Regions from separate parts of the Streptomyces sp. NPDC001410 genome, predicted to be linked through region 1. Evidence: predicted binding sites of a transcription regulator. Region 1 holds the regulator's gene; each other region holds the start of a gene.

Evidence for each region. Region 1 encodes HrcA, which represses chaperone genes, less so after heat shock. Its sites were predicted from a motif close to TTNGCACTCNGNNNNNCNGAGTGCNAA; they were not measured.
Region 2: a site for HrcA is predicted at 3,271-3,297, ahead of groL (chaperonin GroEL). Genes of this name have one in related genera too.
Region 3: a site for HrcA is predicted at 3,347-3,373, ahead of groES (co-chaperone GroES). Genes of this name have one in related genera too.
Region 4: a site for HrcA is predicted at 2,773-2,799, ahead of ACFY3C_RS34670 (FmdB family zinc ribbon protein). Genes of this name have one in related genera too.

What each region holds. Positions count from the first base shown of each region.
Region 1 covers NZ_JBIAWE010000002.1:634,084-638,992, forward strand. The annotation lists gene ACFY3C_RS06325 (Uma2 family endonuclease) at 1-15, shown strand, start outside; gene ACFY3C_RS06330 (DUF3097 domain-containing protein) at 1-805, opposite strand, end outside; gene ACFY3C_RS06335 (MBL fold metallo-hydrolase) at 840-1,574, opposite strand; gene hrcA (heat-inducible transcriptional repressor HrcA) at 1,737-2,753, shown strand; gene dnaJ (molecular chaperone DnaJ) at 2,754-3,890, shown strand; gene ACFY3C_RS06350 (nitronate monooxygenase) at 3,991-4,909, shown strand, end outside.
Region 2 covers NZ_JBIAWE010000016.1:30,195-35,103, reverse strand. The annotation lists gene ACFY3C_RS31235 (glucosyl-3-phosphoglycerate synthase) at 1-613, opposite strand, end outside; SAM riboswitch class I at 772-913, shown strand; gene thrC (threonine synthase) at 931-2,214, shown strand; gene ACFY3C_RS31225 (MoaD/ThiS family protein) at 2,211-2,486, shown strand; gene ACFY3C_RS31220 (cold-shock protein) at 2,927-3,133, shown strand; gene groL (chaperonin GroEL) at 3,460-4,909, shown strand, end outside.
Region 3 covers NZ_JBIAWE010000009.1:342,449-347,357, forward strand. The annotation lists gene ACFY3C_RS22190 (RNA polymerase sigma factor) at 1-149, shown strand, start outside; gene ACFY3C_RS22195 (methyltransferase domain-containing protein) at 199-1,392, opposite strand; gene ACFY3C_RS22200 (polysaccharide deacetylase family protein) at 1,483-2,394, shown strand; gene ACFY3C_RS22205 (polysaccharide deacetylase family protein) at 2,451-3,236, shown strand; gene groES (co-chaperone GroES) at 3,521-3,829, shown strand; gene groL (chaperonin GroEL) at 3,950-4,909, shown strand, end outside.
Region 4 covers NZ_JBIAWE010000019.1:34,265-39,173, reverse strand. The annotation lists gene ACFY3C_RS34680 (potassium/proton antiporter) at 1-1,008, shown strand, start outside; gene ACFY3C_RS34675 (MFS transporter) at 1,307-2,611, shown strand; gene ACFY3C_RS34670 (FmdB family zinc ribbon protein) at 2,810-3,124, shown strand; gene ACFY3C_RS34665 (S-methyl-5'-thioadenosine phosphorylase) at 3,227-4,060, shown strand; gene ACFY3C_RS34660 (hypothetical protein) at 4,371-4,909, shown strand, end outside.

The DNA of each region.
Region 1 (4,909 bases):
CACCGCTACCCGTAACGAAGTCGATCAGCTCCTCCACCCGCCCCAGCAACTCCGGCTCCAGGTCCCTGTAGGACCCCACCCGCTTCAGGATCGCCTGCCACACCGCCCCGGTGTTCTCCGGCGGCCACCCCAGCGCCCGGCACACCCCCGTCTTCCAGTCCTCCCCGCGCGGCACCCGGGGCCAGCCGGGGATCCCCAGGGACGACGGCTTCACGGCCTCCCAGATGTCGATGTACGGGTGACCGAGCACCAGCGCGTGCTCGCTCGTCACCGACTCGGCGATGCGCCACTCCTTCGTGCCCGGCACCAGGTGGTCCACGAGTACGCCCAGGCGCGCATCCGGACCCGGCGCGAACTCGGCCACGATCGCCGGCAGGTCGTCCACGCCCTCCAGGTACTCCACGACCACGCCCTCGATGCGCAGGTCGTCGCCCCACACCTTCTCGACCAGTTCGGCGTCGTGCCGGCCCTCGACGTAGATGCGGCCGGCGCGGGCCACGCGCGCGCGTGCACCGGGGACGGCCACCGAACCGGACGCCGTACGGGTGGGCCGTACCGGACCCGATGCGGGCCGCACCAGGGTGACCACCCTGCCCTCCAGCAGGAAGCCGCGCGGCTCCAGCGGGAACACCCGGTGCTTGCCGAAGCGGTCCTCCAGCGTCACCGTGCCCGCCTCGCAGCGGATCACCGCGCCGCAGAAACCGGTACCGGGCTCCTCGACCACCAGGCCGGGCTCCGCCGGGACCTCCGGCACGGGCTTGGGCTTCTTCCAGGGCGGGGTCAGGTCCGGTGAGTACTGGCGCATTCGGATGACGATAGGAGAAGCCGCCGACCCGCACTCACGACACGCCGAAACGCGCTGCCAGCTCGTCGCGTTGCCGTCGTACGAACGCCGCGTCGACCACCGCACCGTGACCGGGGACGTACAGCGCGTCCTCGCCGCCGAGGGCGAGCAGCCGGTCCAGGGCGTCGGGCCAGCGGGACGGTACGGCGTCCGGGCCCGCCTGGGGTTCGCCGGACTCCTCCACCAGGTCGCCGCAGAAGACGATCTCGGCGGCGCCGGAGACCGGGCCGGGGACGAGCACCACGAGATCGTGGGCCGTGTGGCCGGGGCCCACGTTGGCCAGCAGCACCTGCCGGCCGTCGCCGAGGTCCAGCGTCCACTCGCCGGAGACCAGGTGGCGGGGAGGAGTCAGGGCGGCGACGGCCGCGTCCGCGTCCGCGGCCGGCAGTCCGTGCCGGACCGCGTCCCGGCGCAGCTCCTCGCGTTCGTACGCGAACACCGCGTCGATGCCCACCGCCGCGTACGTCTGCGCCCCGGCGAAGGCGGCCGCGCCGAAGACGTGGTCGAAGTGGGGATGGGTGAGCGCGAGATGGGTCACACCGTGCCCCGCCAGCTGCTCCGCCCACGTCCGCAGCCGCTCGCCCTCGGCCGGGCTCGACCCGGCGTCCACCATCAGTGCCGTACCCGCCCCGAGAACCAGGCCCACGGTGCAGTCCCAGCCGGGCAGCCGGCACCGCCCCACCCCGGGCGCCAGCCGCTCCCACCCCAGCTCTTCCCAAGTCACCGTCATACCGCGACGCTAGCGGTACAACCCGGAACAGCAGGACCGACCTTGCCCAGTGAGTACCCCACGCCCGTACACTGGGCTGGGGAAGGCTGGCACTCGGACACGCAGAGTGCCAGGCGGGCGACCGGAAGAACCGAGGGGACGACATGCTGGAGGTGCGCGCGAATGCTGAGTGAACGCAGGCTTCAGGTGCTGCGCGCCATCGTCCAGGACTACGTGGGCACCGAGGAGCCGGTGGGCTCGAAAGCGCTCACCGAGCGGCACAACCTCGGCGTCTCCCCGGCGACCGTGCGCAACGACATGGCTGCCCTGGAGGACGAGGGGTTCATCGCCCAGCCGCACACCAGTGCCGGGCGCATCCCCACCGACAAGGGCTACCGGCTGTTCGTGGACAAGCTCGCGGGCGTCAAGCCGATGACCGCGCCCGAGCGCCGCGCGATCCAGAACTTCCTGGAGGGCGCCGTCGACCTCGACGACGTCGTGGCCCGCACGGTACGGCTGCTCGCGCAGCTGACCCGGCAGGTCGCCGTCGTGCAGTACCCGTCCCTGACCCGGTCCACCGTGCGGCACGTGGAGCTGCTCTCGCTCGCTCCCGCGCGCGTGATGCTCGTGCTGATCACGGACACCGGCCGGGTCGAGCAGCGGATGGTCGACTGCCCGGCGCCCTTCGGCGAGGCGTCCCTGGCGGACCTCAGGGCCCGGCTGAACAGCCGGGTCGCGGGCCGCAGGTTCAGCGACGTGCCGCGCCTGGTCGAGGACCTGCCCGAGGCCTTCGACGTCGAGGACCGCGGTACGGTCTCCGCAGTGCTCTCCACCCTGCTGGAGACACTGGTCGAGGAGAACGAGGAGCGGCTGATGATCGGCGGTACCGCCAATCTCACCCGCTTCGGACATGACTTCCCCCTCGTGATCCGGCCCGTCCTGGAGGCCCTTGAGGAGCAGGTCGTGCTCCTCAAGCTCCTCGGCGAGGCGAAGGATCCGGGCATGACCGTGCGCATCGGGCACGAGAACGCCCACGAGGGACTCAACTCCACCTCCGTCGTGTCGGTCGGCTACGGTTCGGGCGGCGAGGCGGTTGCCAAGCTCGGCGTGGTCGGACCGACCCGCATGGACTACCCGGGAACGATGGGAGCGGTACGCGCAGTGGCACGGTACGTCGGACAGATCCTGGCGGAGTCGTAAGTGGCCACGGACTACTACGCCGTTCTCGGCGTGCGCCGCGACGCGTCGCAGGATGAGATCAAGAAGGCGTTCCGTCGGCTCGCGCGCGAGCTGCACCCGGACGTCAACCCGGATCCGAAGACCCAGGAGCGGTTCAAGGAGATCAACGCCGCTTACGAGGTGCTGTCGGACCCGCAGAAGAAGCAGGTCTACGACCTCGGCGGCGACCCGCTCTCCCAGGCGGGCGGCGCCGGAGCGGGCGGCTTCGGGGCCGGTGGCTTCGGCAACTTCTCCGACATCATGGACGCGTTCTTCGGTACGGCGTCGCAGCGCGGCCCGCGCTCGCGCACCCGGCGCGGCCAGGACGCGATGATCCGCATCGAGGTCGAGCTGGACGAGGCGGCCTTCGGGACGACCAAGGACATCCAGGTCGACACCGCGGTCGTCTGCAACACCTGTAACGGTGAAGGTGCCGCTCCCGGCACGTCCGCCCAGACGTGTGACATGTGCCGCGGCCGCGGTGAGGTCTCCCAGGTGACCCGGTCCTTCCTGGGCCAGGTCATGACCTCCCGCCCCTGCCCCCAGTGCCAGGGCTTCGGCACGGTCGTGCCGACCCCGTGCCCGGAGTGCGCCGGTGACGGGCGCGTCCGCTCCCGTCGCACGCTGACCGTCAAGATTCCGGCCGGTGTCGACAACGGCACCCGCATCCAGCTGGCCGGCGAGGGCGAGGTCGGCCCCGGCGGCGGTCCGGCCGGTGACCTCTACGTCGAGATCCACGAGCTGCCGCACCCGACCTTCCAGCGGCGCGGCGACGACCTGCACTGCACGGTCACGATCCCGATGACGGCGGCGGCCCTCGGCACCAAGGTGCCGCTGGAGACCCTGGACGGCATGGAGGAGGTCGACATCCGGCCCGGCACCCAGTCCGGCCAGTCGATCCCGCTGCACAACCGGGGCGTCACGCACCTGCGCGGCGGCGGCCGGGGTGACCTGATCGTCCACGTCGAGGTCACGACCCCGACCAAGCTCGACCCCGAGCAGGAACGGCTGCTGCGCGAGCTGGCGAAGCTGCGCGGCGAGGAGCGTCCGCAGGGACAGTTCCAGCCGGGTCAGCAGGGGCTGTTCTCCCGCCTGAAGGACGCTTTCAACGGGCGCTGAACCATCGGCTACGGGGTGCCCCGGCACCCCGTATGCCGGTGGCCTATGCCGTGGGACGCCCGGATTCGGACTTGTTCAAAGGACGTGACAACATGCCGTCATGTCCTCCGCACTGACCGATCTCTTCCCCCACCCGATCGTGCAGGCCCCCATGGCGGGCGGTGTCTCCGTCCCGCAGCTCGCCGCCGCCGTGTCCGAGGCGGGCGGCCTCGGGTTCCTCGCCGCCGGATACAAGACCGCCGACGGCATGTACCAGGAGATCAAGCATCTGCGGGGGCTCACGAGCCGGCCTTTCGGCGTGAACCTCTTCATGCCCCAGCCGGAGTATGCGGAGTCGGGCGCCGTCGAGGTCTACGCGCACCAGCTGGCCGGTGAGGCCGCCTGGTACGAGACCGAGCTGGGCGACCCCGACAGTGGCCGGGACGACGGCTACGACGCCAAGCTCGCGGTCCTCCTCGACAACCCGGTGCCGGTGGTCTCCTTCCACTTCGGCATCCCGAGCCGGGACGTCCTCGACTCCCTGCGCCGTGCCGGAACCCTCACCCTGGTCACCGCCACCACCGCCGAGGAGGCCCTCGCGGTCGAGCGGGCCGGCGCGGACGCGGTGATCGCACAGGGCGTGGAGGCCGGCGGCCACCAGGGCACCCACCGGGACATCCCCGAGAACGACGGCTCCGGCATCGGCCTGCTCTCGCTGATCGCCCAGGTCCGGGAGGCCGTCAGCATCCCGGTCGTCGCCGCCGGCGGCCTGATGCGCGGCAGCCAGATCGCCGCCGTCCTCGCGGCGGGTGCGGGCGCGGCCCAGCTGGGCACGGCGTTCCTTGCCACCCCGGAATCCGGCGCCAACACCCTGCACAAGCAGGCGCTGACCAACCCCCTGTTCGCCCGCACCGAGTTGACCCGCGCCTTCTCCGGCCGCCCGGCGCGCGGCCTGGTCAACCGCTTCCTGCGCGAGCACGGCCCGTACGCCCCCGCCGCCTACCCCGAGATCCACCATCTGACCTCACCGCTGCGCAAGG
Region 2 (4,909 bases), on a different contig from region 1:
GCGAGCGGCGGGCCGCGTACTCGCCGCCGAGCGGCTGCACGAAACCGGCCAGCTGCGGCCAGTGCATGTTCAGCAGCGGACGGGCCATGAGTTCGGTGACCCGGCCGCCCTGCCCCGTTGCGCCCCCGAGCGGGCGGTCGTACATCGCCTTGACCAGGTCGACGTCCGGTTCGGTGAGCAGCGGGCCGACGATGCCGGAGACGAAGTCGGAGGAGAACTCCTTCAGGTCGGCGTCGATGAAGCAGATGATGTCCCCGCTGGTCACCAGCAGCGAGCGCCACAGCACCTCGCCCTTGCCGGGGACGGCCGGGATGCGCGGGAGGATCTCGTCGCGGTGGACGACCCGGGCGCCCGCCGAGGCGGCCACCTCGGAGGTGCGGTCGGTGGACCCGGAGTCGACGACGACGATCTCGTCGACGAGGGGGACCTGCTGCATGAGGTCGTGACGGATGATCGCGACGATGTCGCCGACCGTCTCCTCCTCGTTCAGCGCGGGCAGGACGACGGAGACGGACTGACCGGTGCGCTGCTTGGCGGCGAGTATCCGGTGGAGCGGACGATCGGTCACGGACCAGGAGCGGGTGGCCAGCCAGCGCTCGACTTCTTCCAGCACGGTCTGCGGCTCCTCACTGTCGTGATCACATGGCGTGACCGTGTGATCCATCTCGCGGTTCGGACGACTATCTCAACTGTCCTGGCCTTCGGTTACAGTCTTGAACAACGCCGGTGACCATCGCATGTCAGGGTCAACGAGCGTTGACAACCGCATACAGCTCATCCAGAGGGGCAGAGGGAAACGGCCCGATGAAGCCCCGGCAACCCTCCAGTCGGTTCTCGTTCTCCAGCGAGGCTCCCGGCTAGGGAAGGTGCCAAATCCGTCTCACGGCGAGATGCGTCGTGAGGAAGATGAGGAGAAAGGGCCTCGCCTCCATGGCTGTGCAGACAGTTGCAAGCACCAGCAATCCCACCGTAGACCTCGGCCCCGCCGCGGCGCTGAGCTGTCGCGAGTGCGGTCACCGGGTGCCCCTCGGGCCGGTGTTCGCCTGCGAGGAGTGTTTCGGTCCGCTGGAGATCGCCTACGACTTCTCCGCCTACGACACCGAAGAGCTGCGCAAGCGGATCGAGTCCGGTCCCGCGAACATCTGGCGCTACGCGCCGCTGCTGCCCGTCCCCGCCGACGTGGCCGACAAGCCCAACATCAACCCGGGCTGGACCAAGCTCGTCAAGGCCGACAACCTGGCCCGCGAGCTGGGCGTCACCGGCGGACTGTATGTGAAGGACGACTCCGGCAACCCGACGCACTCCTTCAAGGACCGCGTGGTGGCCCAGGCCCTGGAGGCCGCGCGCGCCTTCGGCTTCACCACGCTCTCCTGCTCCTCGACCGGCAACCTCGCCGGTGCCGTCGGCGCCGCCGCCGCCCGCGCGGGCCTGCGCTCCTGCGTGTTCATCCCGCACGACCTGGAGCAGGGCAAGGTCGTCATGGCCGCGGTCTACGGCGGCGAGCTGGTCGGCATCGAGGGCAACTACGACGATGTGAACCGGTTCTGCTCCGAGCTGATCGGTGACCCGGCCGGCGAGGGCTGGGGCTTCGTCAACGTCAATCTGCGGCCGTACTACGCGGAGGGCTCGAAGACCCTGGCGTACGAGGTCTGCGAGCAGCTCGGCTGGCGGCTCCCGGACCAGATCGTGGTCCCGATCGCCTCCGGCTCCCAGCTGACGAAGGTCGACAAGGGTCTGCAGGAGCTGATCAAGCTCGGGCTCGTCGAGGACAGGCCGTACAAGATCTTCGGTGCGCAGGCCGAGGGCTGCTCGCCGGTGTCCACCGCCTTCAAGGCCGGTCACGACGTGGTCCGCCCGCAGAAGCCGAACACCATCGCCAAGTCGCTGGCGATCGGTAACCCGGCCGACGGCCCGTACGTCCTCGACATCGCCCGCCGTACCGGTGGCGCGGTGGAGGATGTGACGGACGAGCAGGTCGTGGACGCGATCAAGCTGCTGGCCCGGACCGAGGGCATCTTCGCGGAGACCGCCGGCGGTGTGACGGTCGGCGTGACGAAGAAGCTGATCGAGGCCGGCGTGCTGGACCCGACCCTGACGACGGTCGTCCTCAACACCGGTGACGGCCTCAAGACCCTCGACGCGGTGGCCGGCACGGGTCTCACCGCCACCATCCGTCCGACCCTGGACTCCTTCCGAGAGGCTGGCCTCGCATGAGCGTGACCGTTCGCATCCCCACCATCCTGCGCACCTACACCGGTGGCCGGGCCGAGGTCGCCGCCGAGGGCGGGACCCTCGCCGAGGTCATCCAGGACCTGGAGAAGAACCACACGGGCATCGCGGCCCGCGTGCTGGACGACCAGGGCAAGCTGCGCCGCTTCGTCAACGTGTACGTCAACGACGACGACGTCCGCTTCGAGCAGGGGCTGGAGACGGCGACCCCGGACGGCGCCGGTGTCTCCATCATTCCCGCGGTCGCCGGCGGCTGATCAAAAGCGACCATTACCTACGGTAACCGCGGTTACTGAATGTTCATCGAATGGCCTCCTCCGTGAGAGAAGCGGAGGGGGCCATTCTGCGTGATTGAGCGCGGTACAGTTGGGGAACGCGCGCCGGGTCTGCGGGTCGCAAGCCCCGGAATCATGCCTTACGCCCGGTGAGAAGCAGCCAAAGTGCACGGGCTGTATGCGCCTTTTGCGCCTTTTCTGGAGCCCGACTTGCCCTGAATTCGGACGAATTCTCGGCAGATTCCGGATCGGGCTCGTCCAGAATTCTCGTCCGATTGACCTGTTGCAGAGGGCAGTTGGACAGATACATTCAGCCGCGGTCGACGCGTTCCGGCGCACGCCCCCGACCAATGGGGGGTGAGGTCTGACCCGGGTCCGCGAAGTGTGGATCTGTGCAAGGGCCAGTAATAGGGGAGTTAGGCATGGCTCAGGGCACCGTCAAGTGGTTCAACGCGGAGAAGGGGTACGGCTTCATCGCGGTCGACGGTGGTGCGGATGTTTTCGTCCACTACAGCGCGATCCAGATGGACGGTTACCGCACCCTGGAAGAGGGGCAGCGGGTCGACTTCGAGATCTCGCAGGGCCAGAAGGGCCCGCAGGCGGACATGGTCCGGCTGGCGACCAGCTGAAGCACGCGTCGACTGACACCGACGTTCTTCTGTTTCATCTTCGAAGGGCCCGCACCTCCCGGGGTGCGGGCCCTTCGTCATGCCCGGCGCTCCCCTGTTCGCGCGCGGCTGAGCGCACCCCCGGCACCCCCGAGGCGCTTGCACTCGGGGGTGCCGAGTGCTAATCATTGGCGTTAGCACTCTGAAGGTGAGAGTGACAAAGAAGGACCGGGTCGGTGAGGCCCGCAGGCCAGGTGGGGCAAGGAACCACAGGTCGGCGAGCCGTCCGTCGCGGGCGCGGGCGCGGTCCGAAGGAATCACCCCCAGTCCTGGAGGGACCACTTCACATGGCCAAGATCATCGCGTTCGACGAGGAGGCGCGGCGCGGCCTCGAGCGCGGCATGAACCAGCTCGCGGACGCCGTCAAGGTGACGCTCGGCCCCAAGGGTCGCAACGTCGTCCTCGAGAAGAAGTGGGGCGCCCCCACGATCACCAACGATGGTGTCTCCATCGCCAAGGAGATCGAGCTCGAGGACCCGTTCGAGAAGATCGGCGCCGAGCTGGTCAAGGAAGTCGCGAAGAAGACGGACGACGTGGCCGGTGACGGCACGACGACCGCGACCGTCCTGGCCCAGGCCCTGGTCAAGGAAGGCCTCCGCAACGTCGCCGCCGGCGCCAACCCGATGGCCCTCAAGCGCGGTATCGAGAAGGCCGTAGAGGCCGTCTCCGCCGCACTCCTCGAGCAGGCGAAGGACGTCGAGACCAAGGAGCAGATCGCCTCCACCGCGTCCATCTCCGCCGCCGACACCCAGATCGGCGAGCTGATCGCCGAGGCCATGGACAAGGTCGGCAAGGAAGGCGTCATCACCGTCGAGGAGAGCAACACCTTCGGTCTGGAGCTTGAGCTCACCGAGGGCATGCGCTTCGACAAGGGTTACATCTCCGCCTACTTCGCGACCGACATGGAGCGCATGGAGGCGTCGCTCGAGGACCCGTACATCCTCATCGCCAACTCCAAGATCGGCTCGGTCAAGGACCTGCTCCCGCTGCTGGAGAAGGTCATGCAGTCGGGCAAGCCGCTGCTGATCATCGCCGAGGACGTCGAGGGCGAGGCCCTGTCGACCCTGGTCGTCAACAAGATCCGTGGCACCTTCAAGTCCGTCGCCGTCAAGGCTCCGGGCTTCGGTGACCGCCGCAAGGCCATGCTCGGCGACATCGCCATCCTCACGGGCGGCGAGGTCATCTCCGAGGAGGTCGGCCTCAAGCTGGAGAACGCGACCCTGGACCTCCTGGGCCGCGCCCGCAAGGTCGTCATCACCAAGGACGAGACCACCATCGTCGACGGTGCCGGCTCCTCGGAGCAGGTCGGCGGCCGGGTCAACCAGATCCGCGCCGAGATCGAGAACAGCGACTCCGACTACGACCGCGAGAAGCTGCAGGAGCGCCTGGCGAAGCTCGCCGGCGGTGTCGCGGTCATCAAGGCCGGTGCCGCCACCGAGGTGGAGCTCAAGGAGCGCAAGCACCGCATCGAGGACGCCGTCCGCAACGCGAAGGCCGCCGTCGAGGAGGGCATCGTCGCCGGTGGTGGCGTGGCCCTGCTGCAGACCTCGGGCGTCTTCGAGAAGCTGGACCTGGAGGGTGACGAGGCGACCGGCGCCAACGCCGTGAAGCTCGCCCTGGAGGCCCCGCTGAAGCAGATCGCCGTCAACGGTGGTCTTGAGGGTGGCGTCGTCGTGGAGAAGGTGCGCAACCTGGCCGTCGGCCACGGTCTGAACGCCGCCACGGGCGAGTACGTCG
Region 3 (4,909 bases), on a different contig from region 1:
ACCTGCTGCCCAGCGTGCGCGGCGACCTGCTGGCACGGCTCGGGCGCACCGCGGAGGCCCACGAGGAGTTCGCCCGCGCGGCCGAGCTGACGCGCAACGAGCGCGAGCGCGCGCTGCTGCTGGGCCGGGCTGCGGAGTGCCTCTCGTAACTCTGTTCCCACCGACCCGCACCTGGACTCGACCCGCACCTGGACCCGCTCAAGACGGTCCACCGGCAGTAGCCGCCGGCTGCGCGGGGGCGCCGATCAGCATGGTCGGGGCCCCCGCGACCCGGGTGAGGAACACCGTTGCCGAGCCCGGCCCCTGCGGCTTGACCTTCCTGCGCAGCTCCTCCGGCTCCACCGCCGACCCCCGCTTCTTCACGGTCAGCGTGCCGACCTCCCGCTCGCGCAGCAGGGTCTTCAACTTCTTGACGTTGAAGGGGAGCTGATCGGTGATCTCGTAGACGGAGGCGTACGGGGTGGGGCGCAACTCGTCGGCGGTGACGTACGCGATGGTCGCGTCGACGAGCCCGCCGCCGACCTCCTCGGCCATCTCCGCGACCAGATGGGCGCGGATGACGGCGCCGTCGGGTTCGTACAGGTACCGCCCGACGGGGCGCACCTGGGGATCGGGCAGACCCCGGCCCAGGAGTGCGCGCGGGCCCGGCAGCAGCGTGGCCCGTACGGCCCCCGGCGCCCCGGTGCCGAACCACAGCACCGCCTCCTTCACGTCCCCGCCGTCCGAGATCCACTCGGCCTCGGCCTCGGCGGGAATCGCCTCGTGCGGGATGCCGGGGGCGATCTTCAGGGCGGCGCGGGGCGCCCCGAGGGCCGTGGCGACCGCCCAGGACAGGGGCGGCGAGTACGCCTCCGGGTCGAAGATCCTGCCCCGCCCTCCTCGGCGCGCCGGGTCCACGAACACGGCGTCGTAGTCCGCCGTGTCCACCTCGGTGACGTCCGCCTCCCGGACCTCGATCAGCCCGGCGAGCCCCAGCGCCTCGGCGTTCGCCCGTGCCGTGGCCGCCGTCTGCGGATCCCGGTCCACGGCCAGCACCCGGATCCCGGCCCGGGCCAGCGCGATCGCGTCGCCGCCGATCCCGCAGCACAGGTCGGCGACCGAGGTCACGCCCAGCTCCCGCATGCGGCCCGCCCGGTACGCGGCCACGCTCGCCCGGGTCGACTGCTCGACCCCGTTCGGCGTGAAGAACATCCGCAGGGCGTCATCCGCCCCGAACTTCGCCACCGCCCGCTGCCGCAACCGTGCCTGGCCCAGCGCCGCCGACACCAGCTCGGCGGGGTGCTCGCGGCGCAGCCGGGTGGCCACGGCCAGCTCCTGTGCGGGGTCGGTGTCGCGCACCTCGTCGAGGAGGGCGCGGCCTTCGGGGGTGAGGAGAAGGGCGAGGTCGTTCACCGGGTCATTGTGGGCCAGTCGGTGGACGGTGCGCCTCCGGCGGCGGTGTCGGCCCGGGTTCGGGGCCCGGGGCTGGAAGGATCCGACGCCATGCGAGTAGTAGTACAAAATGACAAAAGTCGGGCGCGGATCCCGAAGGTCGCCCTCCGCTACGCGGCGGCCGTGCTGGCCTCGACCGCCCTCGTCTCCGGCTGCTCCGCCCTCGGTTCGGACTCCGCGGCCCGGCCCGCCCCCGGCCACGGCGGCCCGGCGGACCCGCAGGCCCGCCTCGCCGCCGAACACGCCCGCATGGTCACCGCCGCCCGGCACTGGAACCTCGACGAGGTCCCCCTGAGACCCCCGGCGCCACCGACCGTGAAACCGAAGATCACCGCGCGCGCGGGCTTCGAGGTGGACGGCCAGGAGGAGGAGAACCTCCCACCGGTCTTCACCACCGTCCCCACCAGGCAGAAGGTCGTCTTCCTCACCCTCGACGACGGCGCCGAGAAGGACCCGGCGTTCCTGCGCATGATGAGCGACCTGAAGATCCCCTACACGGCCTTCCTCAGCAACTACCTCGTCAAGGACGACTACGGCTACTTCCGCCGGATGCAGTCCGAGGGCCACACCCTCAACAACCACACCCTCACCCACCCTTACCTGCCCGGACTGTCCTACGAGGAGCAGAAGGACGAGATCTGCGGCATGCAGGCCGTCATGAAGCGGCAGTTCGGAAAGGCGCCGACCGTCTTCCGCCCGCCCTACGGCAACTACAACGGCGACACCCTGCGCGCCGCCAAGTCCTGCGGGATCAAGTACGCGCCGATCTGGGACGAGGAGGTCTTCGTCGACCACTGGGAGTACCGCGAGGACGACAAGAGCCTGCACCCCGGCGACATCGTGCTCACCCACTTCCGCGGCCGCGACGACTGGGACGGCACGATGGTCGACGACATGCGCCGGTTCCTGAACAAGGTCACGCGCGAGGGGTACGCCGTGGCACGCCTGGAGGACTACCTGTGAGGCGCCGGGGGCGACCGGGGCGCGGCCCGGGAGGAGCACGGTCCGGGCCGGCCGTCGTGCTCGCGTCGGCCCTCCTCCTCACGGGCTGCGCCCAGTCGGTCGACCCCATCGAACGCCTCGGCAAACGGGCGGCCCAGGGCGTACGACAGCCCAGCCCCGCCGTCAGTCAGGCGTACCGCCGCTGGGGCCTGGCCGCCCCGCTCGCCGCCCCGCCCCGCCACCGTGCCCAACCCCTGACGGCCCACGGGGCGGGTGCCTCCCCGCCCCGCGTCGTGGACCATGTCGCCACCACCGACAAGGTCGTCTTCCTCACCTACGACGACGGCGCCGAGCGCGACCCGCGCTTCGTCGACATGGTCCGCGAACTCAGGCTGCCGGTCAGCTTCTTCCTCACCGACAGCGTCGTCGGCCCCGGCTACGGCCACTTCGCCCGCCTGCGCGCGGTCGGCGCCGACATCGAGAACCACACCCTCGACCACCCGGCTATGTCCGGACTGCCGTACGCCGGCCAGCGCGCCGAGATCTGCGGCCAGCAGGACAAACTCAAGTCCCGCTTCGGCATCCGCCCCCGTCTCTTCCGCCCGCCCTACGGCACGTACGACACCACGACGCTGCGCGCCGCCGCCGACTGCGGCATCTCCTCGCTCGTCCTGTGGCGCGCCGCCATGACCCCCGACGGCATCGCCTACACACACGGAGAGCGCCACCTGCGCCCGGGCGACATCGTCCTCGTCGGCCCCGACGAGGCGACGGGCCCGACGCTGAAGGAACGCACGGCACGCTTGCTGCGCATGGTGCAGGCAAGTGGGCTGACGGTGGGCCGCCTTGAGGACTACCTGTAACGGCTCTTTCGGCAACGGTTCCTGTCAGCGCCGGCCGCACCGATCCAGCCCGTCCGGCGCTTGAGGACGAGGCCGTTCAGGCCGATCTTCCCCGCGACGCGCCGCAGGCATTGGCACTCCGCTTGACCGAGTGCTAATCCCGGTCATAGTCTCGGCTCTGGCACTCGGCAGATGAGAGTGCCAACAAACGCGACGGGCAGGTCCGGCACCCGCGACGACGGATCGACCTGGTCGCCACCTCAGACAGTTAACCCCGTGAGATCTCCGAAGGGGGAGGTCGGATCGTGACGACCGCCAGCTCCAAGGTTGCCATCAAGCCGCTTGAGGACCGCATCGTGGTCCAGCCGCTCGACGCCGAGCAGACCACGGCCTCTGGCCTGGTCATCCCGGACACCGCGAAGGAGAAGCCCCAGGAGGGCGCCGTCCTCGCCGTGGGCCCGGGCCGCTTCGAGAACGGCGAGCGCCTTCCGCTCGACGTCAAGGTCGGCGACGTCGTTCTGTACAGCAAGTACGGCGGCACCGAGGTGAAGTACAACGGCGAGGAGTACCTCGTCCTCTCGGCTCGCGACGTTCTCGCGATCATCGAGAAGTAATCGCCTCCAGCACTCAGTTGCTTCCAGCTGCGCCCCTGGCCCCCGCGACCACATAAGAAGCCGGGCGCCGGGGCGCAGTTCTTTTTTCACCCACAGATTTCCGAGAGGGCTCCCGCTGTCATGGCGAAGATCCTGAAGTTCGACGAGGACGCCCGTCGCGCCCTCGAGCGCGGCGTCAACAAGCTGGCCGACACGGTGAAGGTGACGATCGGCCCCAAGGGCCGCAACGTCGTCATCGACAAGAAGTTCGGCGCCCCCACCATCACCAACGACGGTGTCACCATCGCCCGCGAGGTCGAGGTCGAGGACCCGTACGAGAACCTCGGCGCCCAGCTGGTGAAGGAGGTGGCGACCAAGACCAACGACATCGCTGGTGACGGCACCACCACCGCCACCGTGCTCGCCCAGGCGCTGGTGCGCGAGGGCCTGAAGAACGTCGCCGCGGGCGCCTCCCCGGCCGCCCTGAAGAAGGGCATCGACGCGGCCGTCGCCGCCGTCTCCGAGGACCTCCTCGCCTCGGCCCGCCCGATCGAGGAGAAGTCCGACATCGCCGCCGTGGCTGCGCTGTCCGCCCAGGACCAGCAGGTCGGCGAGCTGATCGCCGAGGCGATGGACAAGGTCGGCAAGGACGGTGTCATCACCGTCGAGGAGTCCAACACCTTCGGTCTGGAGCTGGACTTCACCGAGGGCATGGCCTTCGACAAGGGCTACCTGTCGCCGTACTTCGTGACGGACCAGGAGCGCATGGAGGCCGTCCTGGAGGACCCGTACATCCTCATCAACCAGGGCAAGATCGCCTCGATCCAGGACCTGCTGCCGCTGCTGGAGAAGGTCATCCAGGCGGGTGCCTCCAAGCCGCTGCTGATCATCGCCGAGGACGTCGAGGGCGAGGCCCTGTCGACCCTGGTCGTCAACAAGATCCGTGGCACCTTCAACGCCGTCGCGGTGAAGGCCCCCGGCTTCGGCGACCGCCGCAAGGCGATGCTGCAGGACATGGCCGTCCTCACCGGCGCCACCGTCATCTCCGAGGAGGTCGGCCTCAAGCTCGACCAGGCCGGTCTGGACGTGCTGGGCTCCGCC
Region 4 (4,909 bases), on a different contig from region 1:
ATCCTGGTCGTCGCCTTCTCCACGGCCGGCCCGGTCGAGCACTGGTACGCCCTGGTCGGCGAGATAGCGCTGGAACTGGCCATCGGCGCGGCCGTGGGTCTCACGGTGGGCTGGCTCGGGGCCTGGGCCCTCAAGCGCGTCGCCCTGCCCGCCTCCGGCCTCTACCCGATCGCCGTGCTGGCGATCGCCGTCACGGCCTACGCCGCCGGCGCACTGGATCACGGCAGCGGCTTCCTCGCCGTCTACCTGGCGTCGATGGTGCTCGGCAACGCCAAGCTCCCGCACTGGCCCGCCACGCGCGGCTTCGCCGAGGGGCTCGGCTGGATCGCCCAGATCGGCATGTTCGTCCTGCTCGGCCTGCTCGTCACCCCGCACGAGCTGGGCGACGACATCTGGCCGGCCCTCGTCATCGGGCTCGCGCTGACCATGGTGGCCCGCCCGCTGAGCGTCGTCCTCAGCCTGGCCCCGTTCCGGGTGCCGTGGCCGGAGCAGGCGCTGATGTCCTGGGCGGGACTGCGCGGCGCCGTGCCCATCATCCTGGCGACGATCCCCATGGTGAACGGCGTCGCGGGCAGTCATCGGATCTTCAACATCGTCTTCGTGCTGGTCGTCGTCTACACCCTCGTGCAGGGGCCGACCCTGCCCTGGCTGGCGCGCACGCTGCGGCTCGGCGAGGAGGGCGAGGCCGCCGACCTCGGCATCGAGTCGGCACCCCTGGAGCGGCTGCGCGGGCATCTGCTGTCCGTCTCGATCCCCGAGGGCTCCCGGATGCACGGCGTCGAGGTCAACGAGCTGCGGCTGCCGCCCGGCGCCGCCGTCACCCTCGTCGTCCGGGATGGAAAATCGTTTGTTCCGCTGCCCACGACGGTGCTGCGGCACGGGGACGAACTCCTTGTGGTCGCCACCGACCCCGTGCGCGACGCGGCGGAACGGCGCCTGCGCGCGGTCGCCTACGGCGGCAAGCTGGCCGGCTGGCTGGGCATGGACGGGCCGGGCAGCTCGCGTTAACCGGGCAGCCCCGCGTTAAGGGGGTGTTTCGTGCGGTTCACACCTCCGGTAATCACAGGTGACCGCCACGGATGGTGCTCATTTTCACAGGTGGGCGAGGTAGCGCCACCTGTACGATGAAGGCGCACCCTGATCGAACCAACTCTGCCTGACGCAGAGCTGGCGCGACCGTATGGCGGCCGGGCCACCCCCACCCACAGTGGGCGCCGGTATCTACCGCAGTTTGCGCAAGAGGACAGCTCTCGGCGCCCGGGCCCACAACGGGGCCCGCGCTACCAGGCGGCAGAAAGGCACGGCCGTGGGATCCACGGTCACCACCACCGCACCGGAGACGACCTCGCCGGCCTCTTCCCGCCCGGGATACGGACAGCTGCTGCGCACCCGCGGCGCCTGGACGTTCCTGCTCCCCGGCTTCGCGGCGCGCCAGCCGTTCGCGATGCTCACCATCTCCATCGTGCTGCTCGTGCAGCACACCACCGGCTCGTACGGCGCCGCGGGCGCCGCCGCGGCCGCCACTGGTGTCTCCATGGCGCTGTTCGCGCCGTACAGCGGCCGCCTCGCCGACCGTTACGGACAGCGCGCCGTCCTGATCCCGGGTGTCCTGGTGCACGCGCTGTCCGGCCTGACCTTGACGGCGCTCGCGCTGGCGCACGCGCCCCTGTGGGCGCTGTTCGTGGCGGCCGTGCCGACCGGCGCCTCGGTCCCGCAGGTCGGCCCCATGGTGCGTGCACGCTGGGGCGTGAAGCTCCAGGGCTCGCCCCTGATGACCACCGCGGCGGCCTTCGAGTCCGTCACGGACGAGCTGACCTTTGTCTTCGGGCCCCTGCTGGCGACCGCGCTGTGCACCGCCGTCACCCCGTCCGCGGGCCTGGTGACCGAGGCCGCGCTGACGCTCGTCGGCGGTCTGCTGTTCGCCGCGCAGAAGAGCACGCAGCCGTCGGTGTCCGGCGAGAGCGGGCACGCGCGCGTGCAGCACGCCTCCGCCCTGCGCGTCCCGGGCGTCCGGGTGCTGGTGGTGACCTTCCTGGGCATCGGGTCGGTCTTCGGCGGCATGCAGGTGTCGCTGGCGGCGTTCACCGAGTCGATCGGCGAGCCCGGCCTCAACGGTGTCCTCTACGGCACCTTCGCCGCCGGCAACATGCTCTCCGGCATCGTCTGCGGCGCGATCGCCTGGAAGGCCGCCCCGCAGCGCCGCCTGGTCCTCGGCTACGCCGCGCTCGCGCTGACCGCGTCCGCGCTGTGGACGGCGCACTCGGTGCTCCTGCTGGCCGGTCTCGGCCTGCTGGTCGGCATGTGCATCGCACCAGCCCTGATCACCGGCTACACACTGGTCGAGGGCCTGGTGCCGGCCGAGGCCCGCACCGAGGCGTTCACCTGGCTGACCGGCGCCGTCGCGCTCGGTCAGGCGGCCGCCGTCACGGTCGCCGGACAGCTGGAGGACCGCCTGTGGGGTGGTGCCGGTTTCCTGGTGCCGATGGCCGGCACACTGCTGGCTCTGGCGACCCTGGCGGCGCTGCGTTCGCGGCTGGTGCCGCCGCGCGCGACCAAGGTGGTCACGCGCGGCGCGGCCCATCGCGAGCCTGTCGCGATCGGTGAGATGTGACGTGTCGAAAAAACCCGGGAATACGTCACTGTGACTCCGCCGCCAAGCGGCTCCTCACTTGGGCACGAGGCCCTCATGACGGTCAAGCCCTGACCGCTGCCCGTGGGCAGGTGACGTACGTTACTCCGTTCGCTGGCCGCACGGGTTAATATGGACGATCGTTAGCACTCATCGAGTGAGAGTGCCAGGAGGAAGACAGTGCCGACCTACCAGTACCAGTGCACCGAGTGCGGCGAGGGCCTCGAGGCGGTTCAGAAGTTCACCGATGACGCCCTGACCGAGTGCCCCAACTGCGGTGGCCGCCTGAAGAAGGTGTTCTCCGCGGTCGGCATCGTCTTCAAGGGCTCCGGCTTCTACCGCAACGACTCCCGCGGCTCCACGTCGAGCAGCAGCCCGGCGACGAAGTCGTCCGGCTCCTCGTCGTCCGACTCGAAGTCGTCCTCGTCGGCGTCCACGTCGTCCTCGGCGTCCTCGTCTTCGTCGGGCTCGTCGAGCAGCAGCTCCGCGGCCTGAGATCTCACTCCCCGGGCCCTGCCGTCGCGCGTGACGGCAGGGCCTCAGGTGTACTCGGGCACCGGCTCCCCCGGCTTTCCGCAGCCAGCTAATGTGCTCGTCATGGCGAACGCAGAGATCGGTGTAATCGGCGGGTCGGGCTTCTACTCGTTCCTCGACGACGTGACCGAGGTCCAGGTGGACACCCCCTACGGGCAGCCCAGCGACTCCCTCTTCCTCGGCGAGATCGCCGGCCGGCGGGTCGCCTTCCTGCCCCGGCACGGCCGCGGCCACCACCTGCCACCGCACCGCATCAACTACCGCGCCAACCTCTGGGCGCTGCGCTCGGTCGGCGTCCGGCAGGTCCTCGGCCCGTGCGCGGTCGGCGGTCTGCGCGCCGAGTACGGCCCCGGCACCCTGCTCGTGCCGGACCAGCTGGTGGACCGTACGAAGGTCAGGGTCCAGACGTACTTCGACGGGCTGCCGCTGCCCGACGGCACGGTGCCCAACGTCGTGCACGTGTCCATGGCCGACCCCTACTGCCCCGCCGGCCGGGCTGCCGCGCTGAAGGCGGCGCACGGACGGGACTGGGAACCGGTGGACGGCGGCACGCTGGTCGTGGTCGAGGGGCCGCGCTTCTCGACCCGCGCCGAATCGTTGTGGCATCAGGCTCAGGGCTGGTCCGTGGTGGGCATGACCGGCCACCCCGAGGCGGCGCTCGCCCGTGAACTGGAGCTCTGCTACACGTCGCTGGCCCTGGTCACCGACCTGGACGCCGGTGCCGAGACCGGCGAGGGGGTCTCCCACGAGGAGGTGCTGCAGGTGTTCGCGGCCAACGTGGACCGGTTGCGCGGCGTGCTGTTCGACGCGGTGGCGGCACTGCCGGAGACCGGGGCGCGGGACTGCCTCTGCAAGAACGCCCTCGGCGGGATGGACCCGGGCTTCGAACTGCCGTAGCGGGAGGAACGGGGCGAGGCGGGGAACTGCTCGACGCGAGGGACGGGTCGACGCGGACGGGTCGACGCGGGGAACGGGTCGACGCGAAGAACGGGTCGGCGCCGGGAACGAGGCGGGGAACGGGGCCAGGCGAGGCACGGGGCGACACGAGGGATGGCTCGACACGAGGGACGGGGCGGCCGGAAGTCCCCGTTCGGGTGGGTGAGTTGTCCACAACCCCGCAGTAGTCCACCGGCTCCGGCGGGCTTCGGCGCGAGGCGTCATCGTGGCAGGGCAAGCCGAAATCCCCTCGTCGCAGGCGGTGATCCCCATGCCCTTGACCTCGTCGTCCCCCAGTCCGGCCGCGCCTCCCCTCCGCCTCCCGCGTCCCCTCGGCACCGACGCCCCGGCGACCTGCGAGGTCCCGCCCTTCGCCCCGGTGCGCGTGCGCGGCGGGCGGTATCAGTTGCAGCGGCTGGTACGGCATCGCAGGCGGGCTCTCGCGGCCGGCCTCGCCGTGACCGCGGCCGCGCTCGTGGCGGCGGGGCCGCGGAGCACGACCGAACCCCACCGCGCCGAACGGGTCCGCGGGCACCCGGTCACGGAACCCGCACGACGGCACGGAGCGGTGGACATGGTGACGGCGCCGGTGCGGATCTCGGACGCCGCCACCGTCCGGCTGCTCCGGCCCGGCGACCGCGTCGACGTCATCGCGGCCGAGGATCCGTCGGCCGGAGGCGGCGCCCGGGTGCTCGCGCGGGGTGTGCGGGTGACGAGGGTGCCGGAGCCGCTGGAGGGTGCGTCCGAGAGCGGGGCGCTGGTCGTGCTGTCGGTGCCGCGCACCACGGCGGCGCGGCTCGTGGGCGCGAG